2 regions of the Paenarthrobacter sp. NPDC090522 genome follow, and region 2 is predicted to be linked to the other one. Evidence: predicted binding sites of a transcription regulator. Region 2 holds the regulator's gene; the other holds the start of a gene.
The links. The regulator LexA, encoded in region 2, represses DNA repair genes until DNA is damaged. The targets are predictions, from matches to a motif close to TCGAACANNTGTTCGA.
Positions count from the first base shown of each region.

Region 1: a site for LexA is predicted at 1,443-1,458, ahead of ACIQT2_RS14330 (shikimate dehydrogenase). Genes of this name have one in related genera too.

Region 1 covers NZ_JBIVXL010000010.1:15,962-21,578, reverse strand. Annotated here, with positions in the region: gene ACIQT2_RS14340 (MFS transporter) at 1-374, opposite strand, end outside; gene ACIQT2_RS14335 (IclR family transcriptional regulator) at 579-1,349, shown strand; gene ACIQT2_RS14330 (shikimate dehydrogenase) at 1,551-2,453, shown strand; gene ACIQT2_RS14325 (bifunctional sugar phosphate isomerase/epimerase/4-hydroxyphenylpyruvate dioxygenase family protein) at 2,453-4,324, shown strand; gene pcaH (protocatechuate 3,4-dioxygenase subunit beta) at 4,366-5,235, shown strand; gene pcaG (protocatechuate 3,4-dioxygenase subunit alpha) at 5,240-5,617, shown strand, end outside.
Region 2 covers NZ_JBIVXL010000003.1:35,583-41,199, reverse strand. Annotated here, with positions in the region: gene ACIQT2_RS04110 (ATP-dependent DNA helicase) at 1-2,056, shown strand, start outside; gene hflX (GTPase HflX) at 1-6, shown strand, start outside; gene lexA (transcriptional repressor LexA) at 2,155-2,901, opposite strand; gene ACIQT2_RS04100 (LysM peptidoglycan-binding domain-containing protein) at 3,252-3,611, shown strand; gene ACIQT2_RS04095 (histidinol-phosphate transaminase) at 3,689-4,816, shown strand; gene hisB (imidazoleglycerol-phosphate dehydratase HisB) at 4,881-5,507, shown strand; gene hisH (imidazole glycerol phosphate synthase subunit HisH) at 5,504-5,617, shown strand, end outside.

The DNA.
Region 1 (5,617 bases), on a different contig from region 2:
AGTACGGGTGCCCACCAGCCGATGGTCTTGAAGTCCGGCAGGCAGCCGATCACAAAGGTTGCCGCACCCATAAGGACCAGCGTGAACATCAGGACCTTCTGGCGGCCGATCCGGTCACCGAAGTGGCCCAGGATAATGGCGCCCACCGGGCGAGCGACGTAGGCGAAGCCAAAGGTCGCGAAGGACATGATGGCGGCGTTGGCGTCCGCATCCGGGAAGAAAACGTGCGGGAAGATCAGCGCGGCGGCCGATCCGAAGATGAAGAAGTCGTAGTACTCAACGGCGCTGCCGAGGAAGCTGGCGAGTGCGGCTTTCTTGGGCGTTCCCTTGGTTGTTTCTGTGCCTGGCGTCGCTGACGGCATTGTTTGGCTCATGGGGGTGTTCCTTCTGTGACGACGATGTCGCGGATAAAGCTGTGCGGAGATCCCGGGCGAGGTGCGGCCTGAGCTTCCCGATAAGTAACCACATGGTGAGAGCTACTTGTGTAATACAGCAATAGTGGCTGTGAGTGCGGTCACTTGTCAAGAGAAGTAATCACCATCTAGAAATAGCTCTCACAATGTGAGAGCATTTCTCCTATGAGTGTGAAAGAGGACACAAAGACCGACATGGTCGGCAAGGCCTTGAGCCTTTTGGTACTGCTGGGCAACGAGCCGAAGGGGGCAAGTGCTGCGGATCTTGCCAGGAGTGCGAGCCTGCCGTTCAGTACCACCTATCGCCTGCTGGGCTCGCTGACGAGGGACGGCTTTGTGGACTACGAGCCGGACGGCCGCCGGTACCATCTGGGCCTCCGCGTGTTCCAGCTCGGCCAGCGCGTTTCCAATCATCACGGTTTTGCGGCAACTGCACTGCCTGTACTGCAACGGGTTACCGAACGCACCCATGAGGCCACCATCCTCTCCGTTCGCGACGGCGACCATCACCTCACGGTGAACAAGGTGGACGGACCCAAGTCCTTCCGGGTCACGAGCGACCCCGGACACCTCGGCGCCTTGCACACCACGTCCGTGGGCAAGGCGATCGTTGCGTTCGAGACGGAGATCGAGCGCAAGCGGCTGCTCGAAGAACTTCCCCTTGAGGCCCTGACTGAGCACTCCATCACCGACCGGGACAAGTTCCGCGAGGAAATCGGGCAGGTCCGCCGCCAGGGCTATGCCGTGATGGATGAGGAGAACGAGATCGGCATGCGTGCCGTGGCCGTGCCGATTCTCAACTCGCAGGGCAACGCTTTTGCGTCGATCGCCGTCGCTGTTCCAGTGTTCCGCCTGACCATGGAGGAGCTCGTGGCGCACGTCCCCACCCTGCAGGAGGCCGCGGCAGAACTCGCGGCCCGCCTCCCGCAGCGCTGACCCAACTGGGTCGCATTTGTGCGCGTTTTGACCGCTCTAAACGCGCTTAATTGCGACCCAGTTGGGTGCAGGTGCAACCGAAATGTTCGCGATAAGAACAAGCGTGCGGAATATGAACAACTGTAGTAACCTGAGTCATACGTCCGGTCGGGACCGCGTTGATACGCACCGGCGGTACGTGAAAGTAAAAGGAGCTTGAGGATGAGCAACCGAGCCGAATCCGTTCTGGTGGGCCTGATTGGCGAAGGCGTGATGCCCTCGCTCACTCCGCCCATGCATGAACGCGAGGCCGATGTGCAGGGCCTTCGCTTGCTGTACCGCCCCATCGACCTGCTGGAGCTCGCACTGCCGGCTACCGCCGTCGGGGGTCTGCTCGAAGCGGCCCGGCAGATGGGCTTCAACGGCCTCAACATCACGCATCCGTGCAAGCAGCTGGTGCTGGAGCACCTGGACGAAATTTCCGACGACGCCCGTCGCCTGGGCGCCGTCAATACGGTCTTGATCCACGACAGCCGGTTCATCGGCCACAACACGGACTACTCCGGTTTCGGTTCGGCGCTCGCCGACGGGCTTCCGGAGGCCAAGCTCGATCGCGTCGTCCAGTTGGGCGCGGGGGGTGCCGGATCCGCCGTCGCGTACGCCTTGCTCAAGGCAGGCGCCAGGCAGCTGGATCTCGTGGACATGGACCCTGAGCGTGCCGCGGAACGGGCAGCCGAACTCAGCGAACTCTTCCCCGCCGCGACAGTCACCCCGCGGAGCATCGCCGAACTGGGACAGGTCATGCCCCTCGCCGACGGCCTGGTGCACTGCACCCCCATCGGCATGGCCGCGCACCCGGGCCTGCCGCTGGACATCGAGCTCCTGGAAGCCCGCCACTGGGTGGCGGACATCGTCTACCGCCCCATCGAAACGCAGCTGGTCCGCGAAGCGCGCGCCAAAGGCTGCGAAGTGCTCGACGGCGGCCGCATGGCAGTTGGGCAGGCGGCGGACGCCTTCAAGATCTTTACCGGAAAGGACGCTGACCGCGACCGCATGCGTGAACATTTCCTTGAACTCATCGCTTCCGAAGAGCAAGCACCCGCACTGGCAAAGGCGGCCCACTGATGCGCACCGGAATCGCAACCGTCTGCCTCTCCGGGACGCTGAAGGAGAAGATGCAGGCCTGCGCCATCGCGGGCTTCGACGGCATTGAAATCTTCGAGCAGGACCTCGTCACGTCCTCGCTCAGCCCGGAGGATGTCCGGAAGATGGCGGCAGACCTGGGCCTGGGCCTTGACCTGTACCAGCCGTTCCGCGATTTCGACGGCGTCACTCCGGACCTGCTGAAGGCCAACCTCAAGCGGGCCGAGGCGAAGTTCAACCTGATGGAACGCCTGGGCATGGACACCATCCTGGTGTGCTCCAACGTGGCTACGGCAACCATCGACAATGACGAACTGCGGGCCGAACAGCTCCGCGAACTCGCCGAACTGGCGGGGGGCCACGGCGTCAAGGTGGCGTACGAGGCACTCGCGTGGGGCAAGTACGTCAATGACTACGAGCACGCCTACCGCCTGGTGGAGATGGTGGACCACCCCAACCTGGGCACCTGCCTGGACTCGTTCCACATTCTTTCGCGCGACTGGGACACTGCCCCGATCGAGGACATCAACGCGGAGAAGATCTTCTTCGTCCAGGTGGCCGATGCTCCCAAGCTCTCCATGGATGTGCTGTCCTGGAGCCGTCACTACCGTGTTTTCCCCGGGGAGGGACAGTTCGAGCTCGCCAAGTTCATGGGCCACGTGGTCCGGGCGGGCTACACCGGTCCGGTGTCCCTCGAAGTTTTCAACGATGTGTTCCGGCAGTCGGACGTTGAGCGGACGGCCGTGGATGCCATGCGCTCGCTCATCTGGCTCGAGGAACAGAGCGCCAAGTGGCTGGCGGGCACGTCCAGTCAAACCGCAGCCGGCAACGGCAGTCCCGGCCGCCGTCGTTATCCCATGGAACTGGCCACGCTGCCCAAGGTGAACGAGCCGGCAGGCTTCAACTTCGCCGAGGTCAAGGCGGACGACACCGCCCAACTGGAGAAGCTCCTTGGCCAGCTCGGCTTCGAATTCGAGGGCCGCCACCGCACCAAGGATGTCCAGCTGTGGACCATGGGCCAGGCCCGCGTGATCATCAACGAGCAGGCACCCTCGCACACCGAACCGGCTATTGCCGCGTTGGGGTTCGACGTCGACTCTCCCGTGATTGCCTCCGCCCGCGCCCAGCAACTCAAGGCGCCGGTGGTGGCCCGGAAGGTCCAGGCGGACGAGGAAGTGTTCCAAGGCATCGCCGCGCCGGACTCCACCGAGATCTTCCTGTGCCAAGGCAGCCCTGACGGCACGGCCGCCTGGACGCACGAGTTCGGCGAGGGGCTGGAACACCCGGCTACACATCAAAACGCCGTCATTGACCATGTGAACCTCGCCCAGCCGTGGCAGCACTTCGACGAAGCCGTCCTCTTCTACACCAGCGCATTGGCTCTCGAGCCGCAGCCGTTCGCCGAAGTACCCAGCCCCAGCGGTTTGGTGCGTTCGCAGGTCATGCAGACCACCGACGGCGCGGTACGGCTGGTGCTGAACCTGGCCCCGGCGCAGCAGGCCGACAAAGCACGCAAAACTTACCAGGAACATATCGCGTTCGCCGTGGACGACCTCGTGGCAACTGCCCGGTCCGCCCGGGAGCGCGGCCTTGAGTTCCTGCAGATTCCGGCCAACTACTACGAGGACCTGGACGCCCGGTTCGATCTTGAACCCGGCTTCCGGGACACGCTCCAGGAGCTCAACCTCCTGTATGACCGGGACGCCAACGGCGAATTCCTTCACTTCTACACGGCCACTGTGGGCAGCGTGTTCTTCGAGATGGTGGAACGCCGCGGCAGCTACGACGGCTACGGAGCGCCCAACGCCCCTGTGCGCCATGCCGTCCAATACGACTCGCTCCACCGGGCATAGCCGCCCGAACCCGACAAAGAATCCATAGAAAGGAGCCGGCTGTGCCGCAAGACAACACCGCACAAGCTCTCGAATCCGAGGACCTCGTGCCGCCAGCTGAGCCACACGCCGCGCACGATTCCAAGAAGGTGGAAACGCAGGCAGACCTCAGTGCCGAGATCAACGGCATCAAGGAGCGCTACGCGGAGTCGCTGAAGAACGGCAAGGCTCCCGAGACCATGCCGCGCTTGGACTACGCGCCCTACCGCAGCTCCATCCTGCGCCACCCCACCAAGAGCCTGCACCACGCGGACCCGGAGACCATTGAGCTCTACTCGCCGGCGTTCGGTCACCAGGACGTGCACGCGCTGGAGTCGGACCTGACCATCCAGCACAACGGCGAACCGCAGGGTGAGCGCATCATCGTTGCCGGCCGCGTCCTGGATGGCGACGGCCGCCCGGTTGCCGGCCAGCTCGTGGAAATCTGGCAGGCCAACGCCGCCGGCCGTTACATCCACAAGCGCGACCAGCACCCCGCCCCGCTCGACCCGAACTTCACCGGCGTCGGACGTTGCATCACCGGCGAGGACGGCTCCTACTCCTTCACCACCATCAAGCCCGGCGCCTACCCGTGGAAGAACCACCTGAACGCCTGGCGTCCGGCGCACATCCACTTCTCCATGTTCGGCTCGGAGTTCACCCAGCGCATCGTCACCCAGATGTACTTCCCGGGCGACCAGCTCTTCCCGCTGGACCCCATCTACCAGTCGATCGTTGACCAGGATGCCCGCGACCGGCTCGTAGCCCAGTACGACCACGAGCTCACCAGCCCCGAATGGGCCCTCGGCTACAAGTGGGACATTATCCTGACCGGTTCCAAGCGGACCTGGACCGAAAACGAAGCATACGGCGACGCCGGGGACGAGGAGTAAGCACATGAGCAAGCTGACACCCACACCGGGCCAGACCGTTGGCCCCTTCTACGGCTACGCCCTCCCCTTCACCAAGGACAACGAACTCCTGGCCCCCGGCAGCCCCGGCAGCATCCGCCTTCAGGGCACCGTGTACGACGGCGCGGGCAACACCATCCCGGATGCCATCCTTGAGATCTGGCAGCCGGATTCCGAAGGCAACATCGTCCAGCGCACCGGCTCGCTGGTCCGCGACGGCTACACCTTCACCGGCTGGGGCCGCGGTTCGGTGGGCAACTCGGGCGTTTACACGTTCACCACGGTCAACCCCGGTCCGACCAAGCCTGGCGCGGCGCCGTTCATTTCGGTGGCCGTCTTTGCCCGAGGCCTCATGAACCGCCTC
Region 2 (5,617 bases):
GGTTGAGAAGGTGGCGGCGGAACCCGCTGCGTCGGTGGGGGAGAAGTTCACCCTCGAGCTGTTGGACAAGGCTGTTGCAGGCATGGGCGGCCAAAGCCGCACTGGCCAGCATGAAATGGCCAAGCACGTTGCCCGGGCCATCGAGTCCGGGGAACACCTGCTGGTCCAGGCGGGAACGGGAACGGGTAAGTCGTTGGCTTACCTGATCCCGTTGATCGCCCATTCCATGGACAGCAACAAGCCCACGCTGGTGTCCACCGCCACCCTGGCCCTCCAGACGCAGATCGTGGGGAGGGACCTTCCCCGTCTGCTGGAGACCATCAACCCGGCCCTGGAACGGCCAGTGAATGTGGCGCTCGTCAAGGGCCGGGCCAACTACGTGTGCCTGCAAAAGCTCGAGGGCGGGTTTCCCAGCGAAGAACCCTCCGAGGGACAGCTTTTCTCCCTCGGAGAGGACACCAGCGTGCCGCACTTCGCCGCATCGCTGGGCGGGCCGTCGTCGCAACTGGGCAAGGAAGTAGTGCGGCTGCGCGAGTGGGCGGAGAAGACCGCCACGGGCGACCGCGACGAACTGATGCCGGGTGTGACAGACCGTGCATGGCGCCAGGTTTCAGTTACCTCGATGGAATGCCTGGGGGCGCAGAAGTGTCCCCTGGCGGAGGAGTGCTTCAGCGAGCAGGCACGCGCCCGGGCGGCGGAAGCCGATGTGGTGGTCACCAACCACGCGATGCTCGCCGTGAGCGCCTTTGAGGGACTGGCAGTCCTTCCGGAGTATGACGTGGTGGTGGTGGACGAAGCCCACGAACTCCAGGACCGGGTCACGGGAGCCGTGTCCGGCCAGTTGTCCGTGGCCATGATCCATGCTGCGGCCTCAAGCGCACGCAAGCACACGGCCATCACCGTCGATGCCCTGAACGCGGCCGCGGACAGGTTGGACATGGCCCTTGTTGGTGTTCCAAGCGGCTTGGTGCCCAACGGCCTCAACGACGAACAACTTGATTGCCTGGACCAGCTCCGGGACGCCACCAGGGCCGCCCTGTCCGATTCGAAAACGGATTCGTCGAACGCCGTGGACGGTGGACGCCAGTTGGCCCGTTCGCGGCTCATGCTCATTCTGGAACTATCGGAGCGGTTGCTGGCCGCGAAGGAAAATCGTGAAGTGGTGTGGTTCTCCAGGAACAGCACTTTCGATCCCCAGCAGGGCTACTCGCCGCCTGACGAAACAGCTCCCGCACTCATTAATATTGCTCCCCTGAGCGTGGCCGGACGCCTCCGGGAAGGGCTGTTTGCGGGCCACACGGTGGTTCTGACGTCCGCCACGCTGGCCATCGGGTCGGCGTTCGAGCCGGCCGCGGGCGGGCTGGGCCTGCTGGGGGACGGAGCTCCCAGCTGGACAGGCTTGGACGTGGGATCGCCCTTTGACTATCCGAAGCAGGGCGTCCTCTACGTGGCGAAGCACTTGCCCAAGCCCGGACGCGGCACCTCGCCCGAAGCCCTCGACGAGCTTGAGGACCTCATCCGTGCCTCCGGCGGCGGAGCGTTGTGCCTGTTTTCGTCCCGGCGGGCAGCCGAGGAAGCCGCGGAAGCCATGCGGCTGCGGCTCGATGTGGACATCCTGTGCCAAGGAGAATCCACCATGGCAGCGCTGGTGAAACAGTTCGCTGACGAACCCGATACGTGCCTTTTCGGCACCATGTCCCTGTGGCAGGGGGTGGACGTGCCGGGTGGCTCGTGCCGCCTGGTGGTCATTGACAGGATCCCCTTCCCACGGCCCGATGATCCCCTGATGACGGCAAGGTCGCGTGCTGTGGCTCAGTCCGGTGGAAACGGGTTCATGGCCGTCTCGGCGACCCATGCCGCAATCCGCCTGGCGCAGGGAGCAGGCCGGTTGATCCGGTCTACGGGAGACAAGGGCGTGGTGGCGATACTCGACTCGAGGCTTTCCACCGAAAGGTACGGCGGCTTCCTGCGGGCTGCCTTGCCGCCCTTCTGGGCCACGACCGACCGGAAGACCGTCCAGGGCGCCTTGCAAAGGCTGGCCCGGAGCGGGCGATAAGACGATTCTTCAGGGGTGCCCGCCACCGCTGGCGCGGGCACCCCTGAAGCAGTGTGTGCCGACGCGGGTCTTCGAACAGACCTTCTGGAGGATGGCCCTTAAAGGGAGCGCAACACCGACACGACTTTGCCCATGATGGTGGCTTGATCGCCGAGGATGGGCTCGTACTGGGTGTTCTGGGGGAGGAGCCAAGTGTGGCCGTCGCGTTGGCGGAATGTCTTGACCGTGGCCTCGTCGTCCAGGAGGGCTGCCACGATATCGCCGTTGATGGCGTCATTCTGCCGGCGGACAACAACCCAGTCGCCATCGCAGATGGCGGCGTCGATCATGGAATCACCGGCGACCTTCAGCATGAAGAGTTCGCCATGGCCCACCAATTGCCGCGGGAGGGGCAGGACGTCCTCCACGGTCTGGTCGGCCAGGATCGGGCCACCGGCAGCGATGCGGCCCACCAGGGGAACCATCGCGGTGTCGCTGGCACTTGCCAGCTCGGTGACGGCGAGGCCGCCGGTACTGCGCAACGTTGCGGGGGCTTCCACTCCCGGGATGGTGGCACCACCGTCAAGGGTCAGTGGCATGAGGACTTCCATGGCGCGAGGACGCTTGGGGTCCCTCCTGAGGTAGCCGAGTTTTTCCAGCTGGGACAACTGGTGGGTGACGCTCGAGAGGCTGGCCAATCCCACCGTATCCCCGATTTCGCGCATGCTGGGCGGGTAGCCGTTGTCATTGACGGAGCGCTGGATGGTCTCGAGGATCTTCTTCTGACGGACAGTCAGGCTTTTGGGACTTTTGGTGGGCTGTTGGCTCCGCAGGGGTGCCCCGCCGCCTGTGGCCTTCGCTGCCATGTTCGCCATTGCCCTTCCGTTCCGCCCGGCGGCGTTCTGAGTGCTGCCGGGATGTGGGTCAAAAATGTCAGACCCTCCTGATGCACTGCTTTTGTGCCTGTTTCTTCCCTCAAACGTAGGCCAGGCACCAGCGTTTATCAAACATTTGTTCTAGCGAGTCTCGACACCGTTCGTTGATAAGTGCTAAAAATGTCATAGCAAGGTTCGAATATGTGTTCTAGTAATCCGGATCGAAGCCGAGATGTTCGAAGGAAGTGTTCGAATATCGCGGCGAGACCAACGAACACAAGGTATTGGCAGCAGGGTCCTGGTTCCCCGGGACCAGGCAATCGCTCAGAAGGGCTCAGCTCATGTCCGCAGTCACAACGTTCCACGAGTTCCGCAACGCGCCGGTACCCACCCGCATCCGGCTCACCCGGCGCGGGCGGATCGTTTTCTTTGGCATCCCGGCCATGTTGCTCGTGGCCGCGCTGCTCACGTTTGCGGGCTTCCTGAACTCGCCGGCCAAGGCCTCGGATTCCCCGTCGCAACTGCAACCGCCAGTCGCCGTCAGTGTCACCGTGCAGCCCGGTCAGTCCCTGTGGGGCATTGCAGGGGCTGCCGCACCCGAGCGTGACCCGCGGGACGTCATCACGGAGATCATCCAGCTGAATGATCTCCGTGGCGGACGCATCACCCCCGGTCAGCAATTGTTTGTTCCTGCCAAGTAGTCCATACGGACGGTGGCGCGGATCCTCTCCGGCGTCACAGTTACAGGGCACTCACCGGCGCACCTTAAACTGGTGGGGTGACTGACCAGCTTGAGCGACTCGACCGACTTCCCCTCCGGACCAACCTGCGTGGACTGAGCCCCTACGGCGCACCGCAGCTTGACGTTCCGATTCTGCTCAACGTCAACGAGAACACCCATGGAGTGCCCGCCGATGTCCAGGCCGCGATCACCGAAGCCGTGGCCGCAGCGGCCACCGGACTGAACCGTTACCCCGACCGCGAGTTCACTGAATTGCGGGAGGCGTTGGCGGAATTCCTGGGCCACGGCCTCAGTCCTGCGAACATCTGGGCTGCCAACGGATCCAACGAGGTTCTCCAGCAGATCCTCCAGGCTTTCGGTGGTCCCGGCCGCAAGGCCCTTGGGTTCCCTCCCACGTATTCCATGTACCCCCTCCTGGCCAGCGGCACGGACACTGAGTACGTCCGTGGTGTTCGTGGCGGGGATTTCAGTTTGGACGCCGCGTCTGCCGCCGCGCAGGTGGCTGAGGCGGGCGCAAATATCGTCTTCCTGTGCTCGCCCAACAACCCCACCGGAACGGGTCTTGGCTTGGACGTCGTGGAGGCTGTCTATGAAGCAGGAGAGGCCAGCCAGGCGATCGTGATCGTGGACGAGGCTTACCACGAATTCGCCCACGACAACACTCCCAGTGCCCTGACCTTGCTGCCGGGCCGGGAACGGCTCATTGTTTCCCGCACCATGAGCAAGGCTTTCGCACTTGCCGGTGCGCGGTTGGGCTACATGGCTGCGGCGCCCGAGGTCACCGATGCCATCCGCCTGGTCCGGCTGCCGTACCACCTCTCGGCGGTAACGCAGGCGACCGCCCTGGCAGCCCTGCAGCACCGCGAGGCCCTGATGGCCGACGTCGAGGACATCAAGGTCCAGCGTGACCGCATCGTCACTGAATTGCTGCGGATGGGCCTCAAGCCGGCGGCCTCGGACTCCAATTACGTGTTCTTTGGTGGCTTGGAGAACCCGCAAGTCATCTGGCAGGGCCTGCTGGATGCTGGAGTACTGATCCGCGATGTTGGGATCCCCGGGCACTTGCGTGTCACTGCCGGTACCGAACAGGAGACCACAGCGTTCCTGGAAGCTCTTGAAGCGCTGCTGGCCGGCGAGGCCGGTGTTGCTCCACGGCTCGGTTAAGAAGCCACCCACTTAGACTTGTCCCTAGATCCATTTCCCTTTTCGTGTTAAGGACGTTCCCCAGATGAGCGAAACCGGCGCCACGCCGTCCGCTGCCCGTACCGCGCGCATGGAGCGCACCACCAGTGAGTCTTCTGTCCTGGTGGAGATCAACCTGGACGGTTCGGGTGTCTCGGACATCAGCACCTCGGTCCCGTTCTACGACCACATGCTGACTGCGCTGTGCAAGCACTCCTTGATCGACATGACGGTCAAGGCCACGGGGGACACCCACATCGACGCCCACCACACCGTTGAAGACGTGGCCATCACCTTCGGCGAGGTCCTGCGGACGGCGTTGGGAAACAAAGCCGGTATCCGTCGCTTCGGCGAGGCCACCGTTCCCCTGGATGAGGCTTTGGCCCACGCAGTTGTGGACGTTTCCGGCCGCCCCTACCTGGTGCACGGCGGGGAGCCCGCCGGACAGGAGTACCACCTGATCGGGGGACACTTCACTGGTTCACTGACGCGGCACGTCTTCGAAGCCATCACGCTGCACGCAGGTATCTGCCTGCACATGAATGTTCTGGCAGGACGCGACCCCCACCACATTGTGGAGGCACAGTTCAAGGCATTCGCCCGGGCGCTCCGCGCGGCCGTTGAATCCGATCCCCGCGTGGAGGGTATTCCGTCCACCAAGGGAGCACTATGAGCAACCAGATCCTCAAAGACGGTGCGGTGACTGACGCATCGGCTTCCGCAAAGCCCGAATCGCCCGAGGGCAAGCCCACGGTTACGGTGCTGGATTACGGCTCGGGAAAT